DNA from 4 places in the Streptomyces sp. NBC_00483 genome. Region 1 is predicted to be linked to each of the others. Evidence: riboswitches for the same ligand, from Rfam matches in the RefSeq annotation. Region 1 holds a riboswitch; each other region holds the start of a gene.
What was found. Region 1 has a riboswitch for cyclic di-AMP ahead of OHA73_RS23600 (M23 family metallopeptidase). Riboswitches for the same ligand answer to the same signal wherever they lie in the genome.
Positions count from the first base shown of each region.

Region 2: linked by a shared signal. The riboswitch ahead of OHA73_RS36305 (LysM peptidoglycan-binding domain-containing M23 family metallopeptidase) and the one ahead of OHA73_RS23600 (M23 family metallopeptidase) in region 1 are both predicted to bind cyclic di-AMP.
Region 3: linked by a shared signal. The riboswitch ahead of OHA73_RS26340 (C40 family peptidase) and the one ahead of OHA73_RS23600 (M23 family metallopeptidase) in region 1 are both predicted to bind cyclic di-AMP.
Region 4: linked by a shared signal. The riboswitch ahead of OHA73_RS18780 (transglycosylase family protein) and the one ahead of OHA73_RS23600 (M23 family metallopeptidase) in region 1 are both predicted to bind cyclic di-AMP.

Region 1 covers NZ_CP107880.1:5,269,551-5,274,875, forward strand. Annotated here, with positions in the region: gene OHA73_RS23585 (alginate lyase family protein) at 1-1,183, shown strand, start outside; tRNA gene OHA73_RS23590 (tRNA-Met) at 1,269-1,342, shown strand; gene OHA73_RS23595 (PP2C family protein-serine/threonine phosphatase) at 1,612-2,673, shown strand; cyclic di-AMP (ydaO/yuaA leader) riboswitch at 2,917-3,052, shown strand; gene OHA73_RS23600 (M23 family metallopeptidase) at 3,064-4,116, shown strand; gene OHA73_RS23605 (aldo/keto reductase) at 4,251-5,204, shown strand; gene OHA73_RS23610 (PrsW family intramembrane metalloprotease) at 5,223-5,325, opposite strand, start outside.
Region 2 covers NZ_CP107880.1:8,143,213-8,148,537, reverse strand. Annotated here, with positions in the region: gene OHA73_RS36320 (APC family permease) at 1-601, opposite strand, end outside; gene OHA73_RS36315 (TetR/AcrR family transcriptional regulator) at 816-1,454, shown strand; gene OHA73_RS36310 (SGNH/GDSL hydrolase family protein) at 1,497-2,324, opposite strand; gene OHA73_RS36305 (LysM peptidoglycan-binding domain-containing M23 family metallopeptidase) at 2,498-3,280, opposite strand; cyclic di-AMP (ydaO/yuaA leader) riboswitch at 3,284-3,454, opposite strand; gene OHA73_RS36300 (tyrosine-protein phosphatase) at 3,838-4,635, shown strand; gene OHA73_RS36295 (ABC transporter permease) at 4,736-5,325, opposite strand, start outside.
Region 3 covers NZ_CP107880.1:5,840,389-5,845,713, forward strand. Annotated here, with positions in the region: gene OHA73_RS26320 (LysE family translocator) at 1-29, shown strand, start outside; gene OHA73_RS26325 (class I SAM-dependent DNA methyltransferase) at 29-778, shown strand; gene OHA73_RS26330 (C40 family peptidase) at 790-1,833, opposite strand; gene OHA73_RS26335 (hypothetical protein) at 2,134-2,487, shown strand; gene OHA73_RS26340 (C40 family peptidase) at 2,575-3,774, opposite strand; cyclic di-AMP (ydaO/yuaA leader) riboswitch at 3,783-3,934, opposite strand; gene pcrA (DNA helicase PcrA) at 4,163-5,325, shown strand, end outside.
Region 4 covers NZ_CP107880.1:4,258,779-4,264,103, reverse strand. Annotated here, with positions in the region: gene OHA73_RS18795 (nucleoside triphosphate pyrophosphohydrolase) at 1-636, shown strand, start outside; gene OHA73_RS18790 (cytochrome P450 family protein) at 656-1,951, shown strand; gene OHA73_RS18785 (transglycosylase family protein) at 2,095-3,150, shown strand; cyclic di-AMP (ydaO/yuaA leader) riboswitch at 3,331-3,488, shown strand; gene OHA73_RS18780 (transglycosylase family protein) at 3,493-4,236, shown strand; gene eno (phosphopyruvate hydratase) at 4,563-5,325, shown strand, end outside.

The sequences.
Region 1 (5,325 bases):
CCTCGTCCCCTTGCTGGTGGTGGCCGCGACGGCGTGCGGCGGGTCCACGCGGACCGACTCCGACGTGGGCGCGCACCCCGAGCACCGGCCCTCCGGCGACTCCTTCGCGCACCCGGGCGTCCTGGTCGGCAAGAGTCAACTGGCCGCGGTACGCGACCACGTGGCCCGTAAGCAGGAGCCGTGGATCTCCGCGTACAAGGAGATGAGCGACAGCAAGTACGCCGACCTCGACTACAAGGCCAAGCCGTACGCGACCGTGGAGTGCCCCTTCGACGCCGAGGCCGGGCAGGGCTGCGTCGAGGAGCGCGAGGACGCCATCGCCGCCTATACGCAGGCCCTGCTGTGGAACGTCACCCGCGACAAGGCCCACGCCGCGAAGGCCGTCGAGATCATGAACGCCTGGGCGGACAAGATCACCGGCCACACCGCGGACAACGCGGGGCTTCAGGCCGCCTGGGCCGGCACGTCCTGGGCGAAGGCCGCCGAGCTGATGCAGTACACGTACAAGGACTGGCCGGACGGGCAGGAGCTGAAGTTCCAGCGGATGCTGCGCGAGGCCTATCTGCCCGAAGTGCGGGGCGGTTCCGCCGACTTCAACGGCAACTGGGACCTGGTGATGGCCGACGCGACGATGAGCATGGCCGTCCACCTCAACGACCAGAAGGCCTTCGACCAGGCCGTCGGACACTTCCGCAACCGCGTCCCCGCGTACTTCTATCTGTCCTCCGACGGGCCGCTGCCGGTGAAACCGAAGGGCAGCGGCATCGACACCCCGAAGGAACTGCAGACGTACTGGTTCGGGCAGAGGACCTTCAAGGACGGGCTCGCCCAGGAGACCTGCCGCAACTTCAAGCACGCCAGCTACTCCCTCGCCGCCACCTCCCACATGGCGGAGACCGCCTGGCACCAGGGCGTCGACCTGTACGGGGAGGTGAAGGACCGGCTCGCCGCCGCGCTCGAACTGCACTCGAAGTACCAGCTGGGCACCAAGGCCCCGTCCTGGCTGTGCGGCGGGAAGGTGCAGCGGGACATGGGGCCCGACACGGAGGTGGGCCTTCAGCACTTGAAGGGACGGCTGAAGATGGACCTCCCGCAGACCGAGAAGCTCACCCACAAGCAGCGTCCCGAGGGGACGGACGACCTGTTCGTGGCGTGGGAGACGCTCACACACGCCGCCGCGTGAGCCGTGGCGTGGGTCGCCGCGTGGGCCTCGTGGGAAGCGATTCGCGTTCTCTCCCCCTGATGGCGTAGAGTTGTGAACACAACGGCGCGGGGTGGAGCAGCTCGGTAGCTCGCTGGGCTCATAACCCAGAGGTCGCAGGTTCAAATCCTGTCCCCGCTACTGAAGGCCGAGGCCGGAATCTCATCGAGATTCCGGCCTCGGTTTTTTTCTGCCGCGATGCCGCTGTGCCACCCCGTGGCACCCCTGTACCGCCGGTGTTGCGCACGTCACTTTCCCCACCCGTACGGCCCAGTCCTGCTCGCCCCGGCGTCCCCGTGCAGGAACTCTTGGTGAGACGCCGGAAGCTGGCAGGGAACGGCAGGAGACGAGTGGTGGGGAAGCGAACAGGAGGTACCGGCGGGAGACGGAGGCGGCACGGCTCCGAGAACGTGAGCGTCCGGCTCTTCCTGCGGCTGCTGCCCCTGCTGCTCGTCATCGGCGGCGCGGTCTACGAGTACGTCACTCCCAGCGGCTTCCCCGGCGCCCCCTTGTTCAGCGCGGCGCCGCTGGTGGCCGCACCGTTCTTCTCGCTCGGCGCGACGATCCTGGTCGGCGTGGTGTCGATCGGCGCGATCACCGCCGTGCACCTGCGCTTCACGGAGAACCTCGACTCGGTGTTCGTCACCGAGATCGTCACCGTGGCCACCGTCTGCCTGCTGGCCTGTCTGCTCAACCGGATCGTCTACCGAAGTTACGAGCAGCTGGCCTCCGCCCGTGAGATCGCGCAGGCCGCGCAGTTGGCGGTGCTGCCCGAACCGGCCCGGCGACTCGGCGGCTTCGTGATCGCGGCGCGCTACGAGGCGGCGCAGGAAGGCGCGTTCATCGGCGGTGATCTGTACGCGGTCCAGGACACCCCGCACGGCATCCGGATCATCGTCGGCGACGTGCGCGGCAAGGGCATGGGCGCGGTCGCCGCGGTCGCCGTCGTCATCGGCGCGTTCCGGGAGGCCGCCGAGCAGGAGGGCTCCCTGGAGGCGGTCGCCCAGCGCCTTGAGCGTGCCCTGGCCCGCGAGGGCACCCGGCGCAGCGGCATCGACGACTTCGAGGGCTTCACCACCGCGGTGCTCGCCGAGATCCCGCACGGCGTCGAGCTCGTCCGCGTCCTCAACCGCGGCCACCCCAGCCCGCTGTTGCTGCTCGGCGACGGCACCGTACGCGCACTCGATCCGTGCCAGGCGGCGCTGCCGCTCGGCATGAGCGAACTCGGCAGCTGGCCCGACCGGGCCGTCGAGGCGGCGTTCCCGTCCGCGGCGACGCTGCTGCTCTACACCGACGGGCTCTCCGAGGCGCGCGACCCGAGCGGCCGCTTCTACGATCCGGCGGTCCGGCTCTCCGGGCGCGTCTTCCCGGGGCCCGAGGAACTCCTCGCGGCCCTCGCCGTCGAGGTGCGCGCGCACACGGGCGACGGGACGAAGGACGACATGGCGCTGCTCGCCGTGCGGCGCGGCTGAGTTCCTTGATCGTTGTTACCAGAGGTAGTCGAACGGCGTCGCTCCGCATAACAATTGACGCACCATCAGTTGCGTGGACGTTTGCGACATGCGATCAACTCGCCCGATTCCGCCCCCTCATGTCCCGATAAGTCCTGGCCAGAGTCGTGAACGATCAGTGGGAAGCGCTTGGAATTACTGTCTGCTGTCTATTAACGTTCGATAACGCAGCGCGGTCGTCCCAGCCGTCACAAGAGATGGCTCCGTGCGCACACGCTTAATCCCGCAAGGGAACCGGGGAACCATCAACTTGGGGTGAATCGGACACCTTTGGTGTTCGTAGGAGACCTTCCTGCTCCGAACCCGTCAGCTAACCCGGTAGGCGAGAAGGAAGGAAAGGAGAGCGCCCCCGTGGCGTCGAACCGGCCTGCCCCCAACTTCTTCTACGGCCCCGAAGACGACTCCGGCGTCGAGCAGGAGACCTGGGAGGAGTGGAACCCCACCGAGGAGTCCATCGCTCCCGTCCGCGGCAGGCATCGCGTAGCCCGCCGCCGTGGTGGATTCGCTCGCAGCTCCACTGTTCTCGGCGTCGGCGTGGTCGCCGCCGTCGGTGCGGGCGGCATCGCCACCGCACAGGGCGGCAAGCCGCCGGTCCACATCTCCATGCCCGACCTGTCCGCGGTCAAGGACTCGCTGCCCGAGGCCAAGTCGCTGCCGGGCGTGGGCTCGCTGATATCCGACGGCTCGGACTCCGATTCCGACTCAGGCGCCACGGCCTCCCCGCTGAGCGGCGCCGGTATCACTCAGGCCGAGGCCGCCGACGGGCAGACCGGCGCCGGCGAGGCGCTGCGGGCCCGCATCATGCAGCAGGCCGAGACGCAGCAGGACGCGGCCGACGCCACCGCGAAGCAGGCCGCTGAGGAGGCCGCCGCGAAGCAGGCGGCCGCCGAGGCCGAGGCCAAGCAGGACGTGGCCAAGGCCAAGGAGCTCGCGGCGAAGAAGAAGGCCGAGGCGGAGGCCCGCCGCAAGGCGGAGGCCGAGCGTCTCGCCAAGCTCGCCAAGAGCTTCAAGCTCCCGGTCGCCTCGTACACGCTCACCGGCACCTTCGGTCAGCCCGGCTCCATGTGGTCCTCCGGCTACCACACGGGCCTCGACTTCGCGGCCTCCACCGGTACGCCGATCCGCGCCATCCACTCCGGCACGATCACGGAGGCCGGCTGGGCGGGCGCGTACGGCTACCGCACGATCCTCACCCTCGACGACGGCACCGAGCTGTGGTTCTGCCACCAGTCCTCGCTCAATGTCAGCGCGGGCCAGAAGGTCTCGACGGGCGATGTCATCGGCCGCGTGGGCGCCACGGGCAACGTCACCGGGCCGCACCTCCACCTGGAGGTCCACCCCGACGGGCAGTCCACCGGGGTCGACCCGGCGCCGTGGCTGCGCGACAAGGGCCTCACCCCCTGAGCACATGAGCTCCGGCGGTCCTGGCGCTCACCCCCCGACGTCAGGGCTGCCGGTTTGCCCACTCCTGGGGTTCTTAGGGCAATCTCCGGTGTGATCGCGGAATACCTTATTCCGTGCGGGTGTTGAGGCGGGGCATGACTTCCTCTCGCTCTCTGCGCAAGCTCGGCACCTCCGACCTCGAGGTCTTCCCGCTGTCCCTCGGGGGCAACGTGTTCGGCTGGACCGCCGACGAGGCCACGTCCTTCGAGGTGCTCGACGCGTACGTCGCCGCGGGCGGCAACTTCATCGACACCGCCGATGTGTACTCGGCGTGGGTGGACGGCAACCGGGGCGGTGAGTCGGAGACCGTCATCGGCAAGTGGCTGGCCTCGCGCGGCCGCCGCGACGACGTCGTCATCGCCACCAAGGGCAGCCAGCACCCCGAGTTCCAGGGCCTGTCCGCCGCGAACATCAAGGCCGCGGCCGACGCCTCCCTGAAGCGCCTCGGCACCGACCACATCGACCTGTACTACACGCACTACGACAAGCCCGAGGTGCCGGTCGAGGAGATCATCGGCGCCCTCGACGAGCTGGTGAAGGCGGGCAAGGTACGGCACATCGCCGCCTCCAACATCTCCGCCGAGCGCCTCCAGGCCTCCCTCGACTTCTCCGACCGCGAGGGCCTCGCCCGTTACGTCGCGCTCCAGCCGCACTACAACCTCGTCTCGCGCGACACGTACGAGGGTGAACTGCAGGACGTCGCCGCCCGCGCGGGCCTCGGGGCCGTGCCGTACTACGCGCTCGCGTCCGGCTTCCTTACCGGCAAGTACCGGCCGGGGCAGCAGGTGGACAGCGCCCGCGCCGCGAAGGCCGGCGCGTACCTGGAGACGGAGCGCGGCCAGAAGGTCCTGACCGCCCTCGACGAGATCGCGCAGGCGCACGACGCCGAGATCGCGACGGTCGCCCTCGCCTGGCTCGCCGCGCAGCCCACGGTGGCGGCGCCGATCGCGTCCGCGCGGATCGTCGACCAGCTCCCGGCGCTGCTCGCGGTGGCGGACGTGGAGCTGACGCAGGCGGAGCTCGACCGGCTGACGGCGGCGTCTCAGTAACCGGCTGACGGCCGCGTCTCAGTAGCGGTACGGGTTGTCGTAGATGTACGCGGGGTCCTGCGTGTACGTGGGGCCCTGTGTGTACGCGGGGCCCTGCGCGAGTGGGCCCGCGTACACCGGG
Region 2 (5,325 bases), 2.9 Mb from region 1:
GCACGCCATGTTCGGCGGCGTAGACGACGACGGACACGAGGAAGAAGCCGAGCAGCACGACGCGCGCGACGGCGCCCGCGATGGGCACCCACTTGCCGATGCGTACGGACTGCACCACGGCGAGCGCACCGCCCCAGATGAACACGAACCCGGCGACGTACTTCCAGAAGCCCGGCAGCGGCGTGAAGAACTCCTCCCAGGTGGTCAGCGCGATGATGCACAGGCTGCCGCCCACCCAGACCGGGTTGGAGATCCAGTAGAGGAGCTGGTTGACGCCCGCGACGAGCCGGCCGAAGGCCAGGCGCGTCCACACGTACGGGCCGCCCTGCACGGGGAAGGCCGAGCCGAGTTCGGCGACGAGTAGCCCGTAGGGGAGGAAGAAGAGGACCGCCAGGATGACCATCCAGGTCAGGCCCTGCGGGCCCTGTGCGGCGACGGATCCGATGGTGTCCAGGCCGACGAGCGTGCAGATGAGGAAGAACAGCACGTCCAGCCGGCGCAGATCCTTGCGCAGCCGTGAGCGCTGCTCGCCCCAGCCTTCGGAGAGGTCGGGCTCGTCCCCGGCGGGCGGGGTCGGCGAGAGGGATGGCGCTTGGGTCACGATTGCTCCTGGCGAGAACAGCGAGAACGAACGAGGACGGCACTGACAGCACTTCGGGTTTTGCTCAGGCCGCGCTTACCCCCGACCGACCGACTTATTGACTGAACGGACAGTCAGTAGTGGAACGTGATGCGACTGTGACCTGTACGACTGCGAGGCGTCAAGAGTCCTGCACGTGAACGAGTCGACACCCGAGAACAACTAGGCTTGCGGCGTGACCAGAGTCCGGTTGAGCGTGGCCGAGCGGCGCGAAGAGCTGTTGAAGGCCGCCATCGAGCAGATCGAGGTGCGCGGGGTGGCCGCCGTGCGCATCGCCGACGTGGCATCGGCGCTCGGCGTGAGCAACGCGCTGGTGCTGTACCACTTCTCGACGAAGGAGAAGCTCGTCGCGGCCGCGTTCGCGCACGCCGCCGAGAGCGACCTGGCCCATCTGCGCAAGCTGCTCGGTCGCCGCACGACGGCCCTGAAGCGGCTGCGCGCCGCGGTGCGCTGGTACGCGCCGACGGGTCAGGCCAAGGGGTGGCGGCTGTGGATCGAGGGCTGGGCGGCGGCGCTGCGCGAGCCCGCGCTGCGGGAGGTCACGCGGGACCTCGACCGGCAGTGGAAGGCGGCGCTCGCCGAGGTGGTCGCCGAGGGCGTGGTGGCGGGCGAGTTCGTCTGCCCCGACCCGATGGCGGCGGCGCTGCGGCTCACGGCGCTGCTCGACGGGCTCGCCGTGCAGCTGACGGCATACGACGACGGGCGCGCCAGGCCGGCCGCGGTTTCGCGGGCCCGTATGCAGGAGTGGGTGGATGAGGCGCTCGCCCGCGAACTGGGGCTCGAGCGCGCGGAGTTGACCGGGGCGGGGCGCTGACGGGAGGCCGTCAGCGCCACCGCACCGCCGAGGTTCAACGCGTCAGGACGCCGCCTCCAGGTGCGCCTTCACCGCGTGCGGGTCCACGAAGCCCTTCGCCTGTACCCGGTCGCCGGAGGACTCGCCTCGCAGCCGGCGCCCGATCCACGGCACCAGGAACTCGCGCGCCCAGTGCATGTCGTCGCGCCGCACCTCGAACGTGCCGCGGGGCGGGAGCAGCGGCCACGCCTGCTCGGGGTCGGCCGGCACGTCGATGCCCAGCGCCTGACCGGCGCGCAGCGCCACCCGCGTGTGCCCCTCGGGCGACAGGTGGAGGCGGTCGTCGTCCCAGGCCCTGCGGTCCTGGATGGACTTCAGGGACCACAGGTCGAGCATCAGACAGCCGTGCCGGTCGGCGATCGCCCGCACATGCATGTTGTACGTGGCGATCTTGCCGCGCAGGTGCTTGAGCACGGCCACGTCACGGGTGTCGAAGCCGGTGGCCACCATGACGGTGCCCACGGCGTCGGAGAGCCGGGCGACGGCCTTCTCGAAGCGTTCGGCCACGTCGTCCGGGTCGGTGCCGGGGCGGATGATGTCGTTGCCGCCGGCGACCAGGGTCACCAGGTCGGGGGCGAGCTCGACCGCCTTCGGGACCTGGTCCGCGACGACCTGGTCGAGGAGCTTGCCGCGCACGGCCAGGTTCGCGTACTTGAAGGTGTCCTCGGGGACGCGGTCGTCCAGGAGGACGGCGAGCCGGTCGGCCCAGCCCGCGAACTTCCCGTCGGGCCCGGGGTCACCGACTCCTTCGGTGAAGCTGTCGCCCACGGCCGCGTAGGACCGGATCGTGCCGTTGAGTGTCTCCGTGAGTGCTCTCGATTCGTTTGCCACGACCACACATCTTTCACCCTCGACTGTGACCTACGCGACCGTAGCCAGGGGTTGACGCGTGGTGAGATAACCCACTCGCCACCTGGGGAATAAGCGCGGGAACGCACTTCGGCGCCCGGGGGACAGCCCCGGGCGCCGAAGTGAGCGAGCGGTCGCGACCGCTACGAGATGCCTCAGGCGTTCACGCCGTGCTCGCTCAGGTACGCGATCGGGTCGATGTCCGAGCCGTAGTCCGCGGTGGTGCGGACCTCGAAGTGCAGGTGCGGTCCCGTGACGTTGCCCGTCGCGCCGGACTTGGCGATCTCCTGGCCGGCCGTCACGGTGTCGCCCTGGGCGACGCCGATCGAGGACAGGTGGCCGTACTGGGAGAAGTGGCCGTCGGCGTGCTCGACGACGACCTCGTTGCCGTACGCGCCGCCCGAGCCGGTCGAGACGACGGTGCCGTCGGCGATCGCCTTCACGGAGGTGCCGGTCGGCACCGAGAAGTCGGCGCCGGTGTGGCTGCCGCTGGACCACATGGAGCCGGAGCTGCCGTAGCCCGTGCCCTTGGCACCGTCGACCGGCGCCGCGTAGTCGCCGGAGGCGGTGGTCTTGGCACTCGCCTGCGTGGCGGTGGCCGCACCCTCGGAGCCGGAGTCGCTGTCGGCCGCGCCGCCGACGGCGAGCTTGACGCCGATCTTGAGGTGGTCCGCGTCGGAGCCGACGGCGTCCTTGTTGTCCTCGTAGAGCTTCTTCCAGCCGCCGTCGACGTCCTGCGCCTTGGCGATCTTCGAGAGCGTGTCACCGGCCTTGACGGTGTACGTCGTGGCGTCGGCGGTACCGCCGGACGTCGCGGCCTGCGCGCCGGTGGCGCCCATCAGCGGCAGGGCGAGCGCGGCTCCACCGGCGGAGGCGACGGCGGCGACACGGGCGATGCGCTGGGAGGTCGAAAGGCGGTGCTTTCCCTTTGCGGGCATGCTGAATTTCCTCTCCGTCGCCTACGAGGTGAGCTGTCGGGTTCGGGCTGGAGATGCCCGGCCGCGCCCGGGGTACGGGCACGGCTTCACCCCAAGCCGCTTCGGGAAATCCCTACGCGGCGTCGTGCGTGTGGGTCCCCCGCTCCTGCCGTGACGGGTAGTCGAAAGGAATCCGGGCGGCGGCAGGACTAGGCGTTCCGACCGGATTGATTGGTGACCGTAGGCGAACGGCAATGGCGACGACAAACCCCGAATTCACCTGCGACGGCAATTCCTTGGGTTTCTGAGGCTTCCCTGTGTAACCCTGCGTCGACATTTCTCGCTTTACCAACGCCATACCTTCGGGGATCACTGGGGAGGCAATCCGGGCCGCCCGGCACGCAGCGTCACGAACATGAAGCCGGTCACGCACACGCCCACAAGCCCCTTCGATCCATGCACAGTTGATACAGAACGGGGCGAATCGGACAGATGGTTGCCTGTGGAACCGATGTCGTATCGTCATGAGCGCGCCCGCCGGCGACCCAACGCCGGTGCACCGATTGGGAGGAGCCCCTGTGACGCAGCACGCACCGTCCACCGAGCCCGAGCTGACCGGAGTGCGCAACTTCCGAGATGTGGGCGGCCTGCCCACCGTGGACGGCCGGCGCGTGCGCCAGGGCGTACTGTTCCGCAGCGGTCACCTCGCCCACGCCACGGCCGAGGACTCGACCTTCCTCTCCTCCCTCGGTCTGCACACGGTCTTCGACTTCCGCAACGCAGCGGACCAGAAGCTGGAAGGCGCGGATGTCGAACTGCCCGGCGTGCGCAATCTGAACCTGCCGCTCAACGACCCGGCCGACGGCGCCGAATTCTGGACCATGGTCCGCGACGGCAACATCGACCAGCTCCGCCAGATCCTCTCCGAGGGCCGCGCGGCGAACCGGCTCGTGGACTCCTACCGCACCATGATCAAGGAGCGCACCGCCGAGCACAGCCGCGTGCTGCACTCCCTCGCCGAGGACGGCCTCCCCGCGCTGATGCACTGCGCGGCGGGCAAGGACCGCGCGGGCCTGTCGATCGCGGTGACGCTGCTCGCGGTGGGCGTGGAGCGCGACGCCATCGAGGCGGACTACCTCAAGTCCAACGAGAAGCACCGCCGCTACGACGTGCGCCGCAGCGCCACCGCGAAGGACGCCTACTCCGCCGAGATCATGGAGCTGCTCAGCCCGCTCTTCGACGCCCGCATCGAATACCTCAACGCGGGCCTCGAAACGATCGACGAACTGTGGGGCAGCACGGACCGCTACCTCGAAGAGGGCCTGAAGCTCACCTCGGCGACGCGCGAGCGGCTGCGCGAGCGCCTTCTCGACTGAGGCCCGGCACCTGAGGCCCGGCACCTGAGGCCCGCCACCGCCCTCTCGACCGAAGCCCGGGCCTGAGCCGTGGCCCCGGGCCCGAGCCGCGGACCCGACGTCACCCCTCCCTGTCGCGAAGTGCCGCGCGGGCAGGGAGGGTTACGGCGAGCAGACCGAGGCACACCGCGCTCGCGGCGAACGTGCCGTACAGCAGCGGTGGTATGTACGGGGACTCCCCCGTCATGCCGCGCATCATCGGGGTCAGCGTGATCAGCGCGATGGTGGTGCCGAGCGCCACCCCCGCCGCCGACACCAGCAGGCTCTCCCAGTGGAGCATCCGCAGCACCTGGCGGCGCGTGGAGCCGACAAGGCGGAGCACGGTGAGTTCGCGACGGCGGTCCAGGACCGTCATCACCAGGGTGTTGACCGCCGCGACGGCGGCGAAGCCGCCCAGGACCGCGGCCATCATGTAGTTGGACCAGGCCCCCAGTTCGCTGTCCACGCTCTGCGCGACGGCATAGCCCGAGGCATCGGTGACCCTGCCCAGTGCGGTGAGCGGCTCGGCATCGCCGCCGCGCACCAGTAGCGTGCCGTCGAAGCCCGAGGTGACGTGGCCGGCCAGGGACGCGCGGTCCATGGTCACCGCCGCCAGGCCGAGGCCCCGGCCGTAGACCGCGGCGACTTCCGGGCGGGCCTTCGTGCCGTCGG
Region 3 (5,325 bases), 570 kb from region 1:
CGGTTGCGGTCACGGGGAGGGCGGAGTGATGACGGACGACCCCGACGGCTACTTCGACGAGCACATCGCGGCGGACTACGACCGGTCCTCCGCCCGGATGTTCACCCCCGAAGCCCTCGACCCGACCGTCGACTTCCTCGCCGAACTTGCGGGTACAGGCCCCGCGTTGGAGTTCGCCGTCGGTACGGGGCGCGTGGCCCTGCCGCTCGCCGCGCGGGGCGTCGACGTACATGGGATCGACCTGTCGAAGGCGATGGTCGAGCGGCTGCGGGTCAAGCCAGGAGGGGCCGACATCCCGGTCACGATCGGGGACTTCGCCACCGCCCGCGCGGGGCGCCCGGACTTCACCCTCGCGTACCTCGTCTTCAACACCGTCATGAATCTGACCTCGCAGGACGCGCAGGTCGACTGCTTCCGCAACGCCGCCGCGCATCTCGCGCCCGGCGGCTGCTTCGTCATCGAGACCAGCGTGCCGGACCTGCGGCTGCTGCCGTACGGGCAGGAGGCCGTGCCGTTCGAGGTGAGCGAGAACCGGTGGGCCTTAGACCGCTATGACGTCGCCACGCAAGCCATGAGCTCGAACTATGTGGAGGTGGATCCCGGGACCGGGAAGGGGTCCTACTGGACCATCCCCTTCCGCTACGTCTGGCCCGCCGAGCTCGACCTCATGGCGCGGATCGCCGGGCTGCGGCTGCGTGAGCGGTGGGACGGGTGGACCCGGGAGCCCTTCACGGGCGAGAGCCGGCAGCACGTGTCGGTGTGGGAGAAGCCCGTGTGACCGGTGCGGCGTCATGCCACCCGCGTCGCCCCGGCGAACGGCATCTCGTCGATCGGGGCCACCCGTACCGGTGCGCTCGGGTTCGGGGCGTGGATCATCTTGCCGCCTCCGATGTAGAGGCCCACGTGGCTGATCGAGGAGTAGAAGAAGACCAGATCGCCCGGCTGGAGTTGGGACTTCGGGATACGAGGGCCCGCGTCGATCTGGGAGTACGTCGTGCGGGGGAGTGAGACCCCGGCCGCCTTGTACGCGGCCATCGTCAGGCCCGAGCAGTCGAAGGAGGAGGGCCCTGTGGCGCCCCATACGTAGGGGCTGCCCAGTGCGCCGTACGCGAAGGAGATCGCCTCCTTGGCGCGGGAGTTGGGCGCCTGGGAGAGGTCGGCGCGTTCCGCCGAGCGGGAGGAGCGCTCGCTCGTCGCGGGGGTGGCGGTGCGCTCCTCAGGGGTGAGGCGGTCGAGGAGGCGCCGGGCCTCCGCGAGTTTTCGCTTCACCTTCTTCTTGTTGTCCTCCAACTCGGCCTTCTTGGCGCGCAGTTCGGAGAGCGTGCCGTCGGCGTCGCCGCGCAGCTGGTCGATCTCGCGGAGTTCGCCCTGTACGCGGGTGACCGCGGCGGCCTGCCGCGCGCCGACGCGCTCCGTGAGGGACGCCTTGTCGAGATAGGCGTCGGGGGAGGAGGAGAGGAGCAGCTGGACCGACGGGTCCACGCCTCCCGTGCGGTACTGGGAGGCCGCGACCGAACCCAGCTTCTCCCGCTGGGAGTTGAGCGATTCGGTGCGCCGGGACGCCTCGTCCTGGAGGGCGTCCACCTTCTTCCGCGCCCCGTCCGCCTTCTCCTTCGCCCCGTTGTACTTCTGGGTGGCGACCTCCGCCTCCTGGTACAGCTTGTCGACCTTGGCCCGCACCTGTGCGGGGCCGAGCTCGGGCTCCGCGTGCGCCGCCCCGCCATCGAGGGCGGTGACGGTGGCCGCGGAAGCGAGGGCGAGCGTGGCCGCGGTGCGGGCCGTGCCCCCACCGCGGAGCGAACGCGGTCGGGGCTTTCGATGAGCTGCCGGCACAAGGTCCTCCTCTGGGCGCCGTACGCATCGCACGGCCCCCGGTCGCGCGTCCGGCGGCGGCCCGCACAGGGGAGCGGGCCGCCGCCGGACCTTTCTCGGCGGGGTGTCCGACTGCCGCCCCTGGCCCGGGCGGCGGTGGGGAGCCGGTCACCTGAGGAAGGACGCTAAACCTCTGCGTAACGGGTTGGTGTCGGATTGTTCGCAACTGGCCTGTTTGTTACGGATGGTGGCGGAGAGTGATAACAGAGTGGCAAAGGGGTGCCCGTAGTGGGCCATGGGCGTCCGGTTAGGCTCCGAGCCATGGACGTACTCATCCACCTCTTCGTCGGCCTGCACATCATCGGCATCGCCTCGCTGCTCGGCGGCTTCCTCACGCAGATGTCGGCGATGAAGGAGGGCGCGGCCCGCTTCAACAAGGCGATGCTGCACGGCGCCCTGACCATGCTGGTGACCGGCGTCGCCCTGGTCGGCCTCAACCAGGCCGACGGCAGCACCGTGAACAACATCAAGATCGGCGTGAAGCTCGCGCTCCTGATCGTGATCCTCGGCATCGTCTACGTGAAGCGGGACGAGGAGAAGGCGGAGAAGGGCCTCTTCATCACGGTCGGCGCGCTCACCGTCGTCAACATCTTCATCGCGGTGCTCTGGACCTGAGCGAGCGCGTACCAAGACGTACAAGCGCGTACCAAGACGTACAGAAGGGCCCGGCAGGTCGCACCTGCCGGGCCCTTCTGTGTGGGGTCAGGCCGGCCGCACCACGCTGTGGATCGACGACGTGCCGTCGTAGTAGATCGACTCCTCGCGCACGACCGCGCCCGGCTTCGGCGCGTGGACCATCATGCCGTCGCCCATGTAGAGGCCCACGTGGCTGATGTCGTCGTAGAAGAACACCAGGTCACCGGGTTGGATGTCGGAGAGCGGCACCGTCTTGCCGACCTCGACCTGGTCCCAGGTCGTCCGGGGCAGCGAGATCCCCGCGGACTTCCACGCCGCCTGCGTCAGGCCCGAGCAGTCGTACGAGTCCGGGCCCGTGGCGCCCCACACGTACGGCTTGCCCTCCTGCGACTTGGCGAACGCGAGCGCCTGCGCGGCCTTCGTGGCGTACGAGGCGTCCGAGGAAGAGGAACCGGAGCCGGAGGAGCCCGAGGAACCCGAGCCCGAGGAGCCGGACGACTCCTGCTCCTTCTGCGCGGCCTCCTCGGCCGCCTTCCGCTTCGCCTCCGCGGCCTTCTGCTTGGCGGCCAGCTCGGCGGCCTTCTTGCGGGCCGCCTCCTCCTTGGCCTTCTGGATCGCCGCGAGCCGCGCCTTCTCCTTGGCCGTCAGGTCGGCCAGCAGCTTGCGCGCGTCGGAGAGCTTCGTCTGGACGGTCTCCTTCGTCGACCTCAGCTCGGTCTGCGACTCGGTGAGGTCCTGGAGGCTCGACTGCGCCTCGGTGCGCTTCTTCGCGGTCTCGCGCGCCTGCGCCTGATAGTCGTCGACCGACTTCTTCTGCTCGTCGGTGAGCCGGCTCATCAGCTGGCGCTGCGAGAAGTAGTCCTCCGGGTCGTCCGCGAGGAACATGGTCGCGGTGTCGCTGACCGCGCCCGAGCGGTACTGCTCGGCGGCGTATCTGCCGAGCTTCTGGCGGGCCGTGTTCATGTCGTCGGTGCGCTGGGCGACATCGTCGAGGAGCTTGTCGACCTGCTGCTTCTTGGAGTCGGTCCGCTCCTTCACCCCGTTGTACTTCTGGGTGGCGACCTCGGCCTGCCGGTACAGGGTGTCGACCTTCTGCTGGACCTCTTCGAGGCGCGGCTTGGACGACGGCTGCGCGGGCGCGGCCTGTGCCGTCTGCGAGAGCAGTGCCACGGAGGTGAGGGCGGCGGTGGTGATGCCGACCGCGGGGGTCGTGCGAAGGCCGCCGGTGATCCGGGAACGGCTGCGGGGCTTGCGGTGCGACGCCAAGGCAGGCGACTCCTTCCGTCCTCCGCCTACCGGGTTAGCTGTCGGGTTCGGGCGTGGTACGCGGAAGGCTGCCCTACGGTCGGCTGACCGATTCACCCCAAGGTCGGTTGGGTCCCCGGTTCCCTGCCTTACGGCGTACGGAACTCAGCGGGGGCTGCCCGTTCGCCGCGACATCCGCGGGCGGGGGGACGGGCTGCCCGGCTGCACCGTAGCCAACTCGTGTGGCTGCTGTGAAGGTTGATGTTCGATATGCCCGATACATTTTCGTGATCTGGCCTCTGGAGGGCCCTCGGAGTTCCGAGGAGAGCCCATGGAGTTCGGAGCAGGGCCCTTGGAGTTCCGAAGGCAGCCACGGGTTGTCAGTGGGGCGGCCTAGACTCGGAGAGCGATGAGCAGCCTCTTTGACGACAGCTTCCTGACCGGCCTCCAGAAGAACGGTGCGGAGGAGCCCCCGCCGCCGCCTCCGGACCCCGAGTACGACGACGGGGCACCGGAGCCGATGCCGGACGACCTGTTCGGCGGGAGGCTCGGCGCGCCCGAAGACAGGGACACGCACTACCGGGACGGCGCCCCGCGCCCGGTCCTGAGCGCGGCCACCCTCCTGGAGGGGCTGAACGAGAACCAGCAGGCGGCCGTCACGCACGGCGGCACCCCGCTGCTCATCGTCGCGGGCGCCGGATCCGGCAAGACCCGCGTCCTCACGCACCGCATCGCGTACCTGCTCGCCGAGCGCGAAGTGCACCCCGGCCAGATCCTCGCGATCACGTTCACGAACAAGGCCGCGGGCGAGATGAAGGAGCGCGTCGAGGACCTCGTGGGCCCGCGCGCGAACGCCATGTGGGTCTCCACGTTCCACAGCGCCTGCGTCCGCATCCTGCGCCGGGAGAGCAAGAAGCTGGGCTTCACGTCCTCCTTCTCGATCTACGACGCCGCCGACAGCAAGCGGCTCATGGCGCTCGTCTGCCGCGACCTCGACCTGGACCCGAAGAAGTTCCCGCCGAAGTCCTTCAGCGCCAAGATCAGCAATCTCAAGAACGAGCTGATCGACGAGGAGGACTTCGCGGCGACCGCGGCCGACGGCTTCGAGAAGACCCTCGCCCAGGCCTACGCGATGTACCAGGCGCGCCTGCGCGAGGCGAACGCGCTGGACTTCGACGACCTGATCATGACGACGGTGAACATGCTGCGCGCGTTCCCGGACGTCGCCGAGCACTACCGCCGCCGCTTCCGCCACGTCATGGTCGACGAGTACCAGGACACGAACCACGCGCAGTACGCGCTGGTGCGCGAGCTGGTCGGCCCCACCGAGGGCGAGGACGCGGACCCGGCCGAGCTGTGCGTCGTGGGTGACGCGGACCAGTCGATCTACGCGTTCCGCGGCGCCACGATCCGTAACATCCTCGACTTCGAGGACGACTACCCCAACGCGAAGACGATCCTCCTGGAGCAGAACTACCGCTCCACGCAGACGATCCTCAGCGCGGCGAACGCGGTCATCGAGCGCAACGAGTCGCGTCGGCCCAAGAACCTGTGGACCAACGAGGGGCCCGG
Region 4 (5,325 bases), 1.0 Mb from region 1:
GGCTCCTACGACCTGCCGGGCGCCCGCCTCCTCGACCTCGTCCAGGTCATGGACCGCATCCGCCGCGAATGCCCCTGGTCGAAGCAGCGCACCCACGAGGACCTCGCCAAGTACGCGATCGAGGAGGCGTACGAGCTGGTCGAGGCCATCGAGACGGACGACCGGGAGGAACTGCGCGAGGAGCTCGGCGACGTACTCCTCCAGGTCGTCTTCCACGCGCGCATCGCCGAGGAGGACGCCGACGAGCCGTTCTCGGTGGACGACGTGGCGGGCGGCATCGTCGACAAGCTCATCCACCGCCACCCGCACGTCTTCGGCGACGACACCGCCACGACCCCCGAAGAGGTCAAGGAGCACTGGCTGCGCACCAAGGCGGAGGAGAAGCGCCGCGCCTCGGTCACGGACGGCGTCCCGGTGGGCCAGCCGGGCCTCGCCCTCGCCGCCAAGCTCGGCTCGCGGGTGCGCACGGCGGGCCTGGACGTCCCGGTCCCCACGGGCGAGGGCGTCGGCTACGAACTCCTGGCCCTCGCCCTGCACGCCGAGGCGGAGGGCGTGGACCCGGAGGCGGCGCTCAGAGCCGCCGCCCGCGCCTACCGTGATGCGGTGCGGACCACCGAGGGGCTCACCGACCAGTAGGGGCGGCTACGGTCGGGTGGTGACCGAGAGCCCCACCCCCTCCAGCGCCCCCGAACTCTTCAGCTGGGAGTTCGCAAGCAACCCGTACCCCGCCTACGCCTGGCTGCGCGAGCACGCCCCCGTGCACCGCACCACGCTGCCGAGCGGCGTCGAGGCCTGGCTGGTCACCCGGTACGCGGACGCCCGCCAGGCGCTCGCCGACCAACGGCTCAGCAAGAACGCGGACCACCACGACGAGCGGAGCCCCGCCAAGGGCAAGACGGGCATCCCCGGCGAACGCCAGGCCGAGCTGACGACCCATCTCCTCAACATCGACCCGCCGGACCACACCCGCCTGCGCCGCCTCGTCTCGAAGGCGTTCACCCCACGCCGGGTCGCCGAATTCGCGCCGCGCGTCCAGCAGTTGACGGACGACCTCATCGACGCCTTCGCGGCCAAGGGCGAAGCCGACCTCATCCACGACTTCGCCTTCCCCCTCCCCATCTACGCCATCTGCGACCTGCTCGGCGTCCCCCGCGAGGACCAGGACGACTTCCGCGAGTGGGCAGGCATGATGATCCGCCACGGCGGTGGACCGCGCGGCGGGGTGGGACGCGCGGTGAAGCGGATCCGCGCGTACCTGGTGGAGCTGATCCACCGCAAGCGCGGCGACCTCACCGACGACCTGATCTCCGAGCTGATCCGCGCCTCCGACCACGGCGAACACCTCACGGAGAACGAGGTGGCGGCCATGTGTTTCGTGCTGCTCTTCGCCGGTTTTGAAACTACGGTCAACCTGATCGGCAATGGCACGTACGCCCTGCTCACACACCCCGACCAGCGTGAGCGCCTGCAGAGGTCGATCGCGGCGGGGGAGACGGGGCTGTTGGCGACCGGGATCGAGGAACTGCTGCGCTTCGACGGCCCGGTGGAGATGGCCACGTGGCGCTTCGCCAGGGAGCCGCTGACCATCGGCGGCCAGGAGATCGGCGTGGGCGACCCGGTCCTCGTCGTGCTCGCCGCCGCCGACCGCGACCCGGCGCGCTTCACAGAACCCGACACCCTCGACCTCTCCCGCCGCGACAACCAGCACCTCGGCTACGGACACGGCATCCACTACTGCCTCGGCGCCCCGCTCGCCCGCCTGGAGGGACAGACCGCCCTCGCCACCCTCCTGACCCGCCTCCCGGACCTGCGACTTGCGGTGGAACCTACCGATTTGCGGTGGCGCGGCGGCCTCATCATGCGCGGACTGCGCACGCTCCCGGTGGAGTTCACCCCGCGTCAGATCCCCACCGGAACCGACGGGTCAGCTGACGGACCGTCAACACTGTGACTTTCACGTGATCTACGCTGCATCGACTTGTGACAGGCGTTCGAGTGCCGCTACGTTCACGGATCATCGCGACACATGCACAACTCGCACCACTTGCACTACCCGTCGCGCGTAGCAGCATCAGTCTCGCGAAAGGCAAACGCATGCTCTCCGGGAACGGTCGTCACCGTCGCCCCCGTCAGGCCCCTGCTCTCGTCGTCGCCGCCGGGGTCGCCGGCAGCGCCATCGCGATCCCGCTGTTCGCCGCGAGCGGCGCGAGCGCCGCGACCACGCAGGCGTGGGACAAGCTCGCCGAGTGCGAGAGCGGTGGGCAGTGGAGCCTGGACGCCGGTAACGGCTACTACGGCGGACTCCAGTTCACGCAGGAGAGATGGGAGGAGTACGGGGGGCTCGACTACGCCCCGCGTGCCGACCAGGCCAGCCGCTCGCAGCAGATATCCGTTGCCGAGAAGGTTCTTGACGACAAGGGCGTGAGCGCCTGGCCGATGTGCTCGCTCACCGCCGACCTCACCAAGGACGACGACTCGGCGGACGTCGACCCGGGCGTGTCCGCGTCGCCGCAGCCGTCCGAGTCCTCCGCTTCGTCCGACACCGATGCCGACAGCAAGTCGGACGAGGGTGGCGACAAGAGCGCCGACGAGGACGCCGACAAGGCGGGCTCCACGGACGCGACGGATTCGAGCGAATCGAGCGATCCGGGCGACTCGACCGAATCGGCGGATTCGGGAGACAAGGGTCACGACGAGGCGGAGGGCTCCGACGCGTCGGACAAGGCCTCGGCGGACGAGTCGGGCGATACCTCCGGTAACAAGGCCGAGGAGTCCTCGACCTCTTCAAGTGACAAGTCCCACGCGCCTTCTGACGACGCCGCCTCCGAGACGGCCCCGCCGTCCGCCTCGCCCTCCGGCGAGACGCAGGACAGCGCCACGTCGGGCCGCCACCGCGGCGACCGCGCCGACGAGGGCGGCTCCGACTCCCGTACGGGAGAGGGGCGTCACGCCTCGCGCGACGACAAGCGCGACGGCGACACGTACAAGGTGCACGCCGGCGACAACCTCTGGGACATCGCGAAGGCCCAGGACGTGCACGGCGGATGGGATGCGCTCTACGAGCGGAACAAGGAGACGGTCGGTACCGACCCAGACCTCATCCTTCCTGGTCAGAGCCTGGATCTTGGGGACGGATCGGACAAAAAGTAGCGGGAGTTCGGGGCGGTTGAAGGGGCTTTGTCCGATATTGATCAAGTGAGACATGGGTCTCAAAGCCCCTGATCGACTTTGAAATCGGACGGATCGACCGCTTACGTTCGTGACCGCTCGCTTCAGCGGGCCCCGATGGACGTCACGCCGAATCCTGCCAACGTCCGTACGGGAACAGTCGACGCGTATGCGCCGTAGGCAGGAGCGGGGGACCCAGGTAAGTGCCCTTCCGGGAGACCGGACGGGCTTGGGGTTAAGCAGCGCACAAGGATGCGTCTGCCGGGCACTCACTGGCCCGAACCCGACAGCTCACCTCGCAGGCGTCGGTGAGGAGATATCTCCATGCTGTTTTCCGGCAAGAACAAGCACCGCCGCCCGTCCAAGGCCGTCCGCGTCGCCACGCTCGGCGGTGTCGCCGCTGCCGCCGTCGCCGTGCCGCTGATGGGTGCGACGTCCGCCTCCGCCGCGACCACGTCCGAGTGGGACCAGGTCGCGCAGTGCGAGTCCGGTGGCAACTGGTCCACGAACACCGGCAACGGTTTCTACGGCGGCCTCCAGTTCTCGTCCTCCACCTGGTCCGCCTACGGCGGCGACCAGTACGCCTCCTCCGCCGACCAGGCCTCCAAGGCCCAGCAGATAGCCGTCGGCGAGAAGGTCCTCGCCTCCCAGGGCAACGGTGCCTGGCCGAACTGCGGCTCGGGCCTGTCCTCCACCCCGAACGAGGGTGGCGCCGACGACTCGTCCTCGCAGCAGCAGGACACCCAGAAGCAGGACACCCAGAGCACGCAGCAGCAGGACACGCAGCAGCGTGCCGACCGCTCCGAGCAGCGCGAGCAGCCGAAGCAGGAGGCCCCGAAGCAGGAGGCCCCGAAGCAGGAGGCGGCTCCGAAGCAGGACACCGTCACCACCCCGACCGGCAACAAGGTCGAGAAGGGTGACGGCGAGTACAAGGTCAAGTCCGGTGACACCCTCAGCAAGATCGCCGAGGCGCACGACACGACCTGGCAGCAGCTGTTCCAGAAGAACAAGGACATCGTCAAGGACGCCAACCTGATCTACCCGGGTCAGCAGCTGCACCTCAGCTAAGACGTCCGGTCCGCAGAGGACCACCGGTCCGCACAGGACCACCCCAGGCCCTCCCAGGCCGTCAGGTACGGGCTCGGCATCGGCGGACGCCGAGCCCCGCCGCACCCCGTCCCCACGGGTCGCTCACTTCGGCGACCTCCGTCCCGGCACAGCCGGGGCGGAGGTCGCTGTTTTTGTTCAGTTAAGGAACATTTCGCTATCGGCGTTGTCCACGAGGCGGGCGTTCGGATGGCCGATGCCCGCGAGCCGGTTACGCTCAGGGGTGCGGGACCACGTACCAAGCAGCCGCCCGCATAGCCTGCGTCACATCCAAGAAGGAGATGCTCGTGCCGTCCATCGACGTCGTCGTAGCCCGGGAAATCCTGGACTCCCGAGGCAACCCCACGGTCGAGGTCGAGGTCGGCCTCGACGACGGGAGCACCGGCCGTGCCGCCGTCCCGTCGGGTGCCTCCACCGGTGCCTTCGAGGCCATCGAACTCCGTGACGGTGACCCCAACCGTTACCTCGGCAAGGGTGTCGAGAAGGCCGTCCTCGCCGTCATCGAGCAGATCGGCCCGGAGCTGGTCGGTTACGACGCCACCGAGCAGCGCCTGATCGACCAGGCGATGTTCGACCTGGACGCGACCGACAACAAGGGCTCGCTCGGCGCCAACGCGATCCTCGGCGTCTCGCTCGCCGTCGCGCACGCCGCTTCCGAGGCCTCCGACCTGCCGCTGTTCCGCTACCTCGGTGGTCCGAACGCGCACCTGCTGCCCGTCCCGATGATGAACATCCTGAACGGTGGGTCGCACGCCGACTCCAACGTCGACATCCAGGAGTTCATGATCGCCCCGATCGGCGCGGAGTCCTTCTCCGAGGCCCTTCGCTGGGGCGCCGAGGTCTACCACACGCTGAAGAAGGTCCTGAAGAGCAAGGGCCTGGCCACCGGCCTCGGCGACGAGGGCGGCTTCGCGCCGAACCTCGACTCCAACCGTGCCGCCCTGGACCTCATCCTTGAGGCGATCAAGGAGGCCGGTTACGTTCCCGGCCAGCAGATCGCGCTCGCGCTGGACGTCGCCGCCTCCGAGTTCTACAAGGACGGCAAGTACC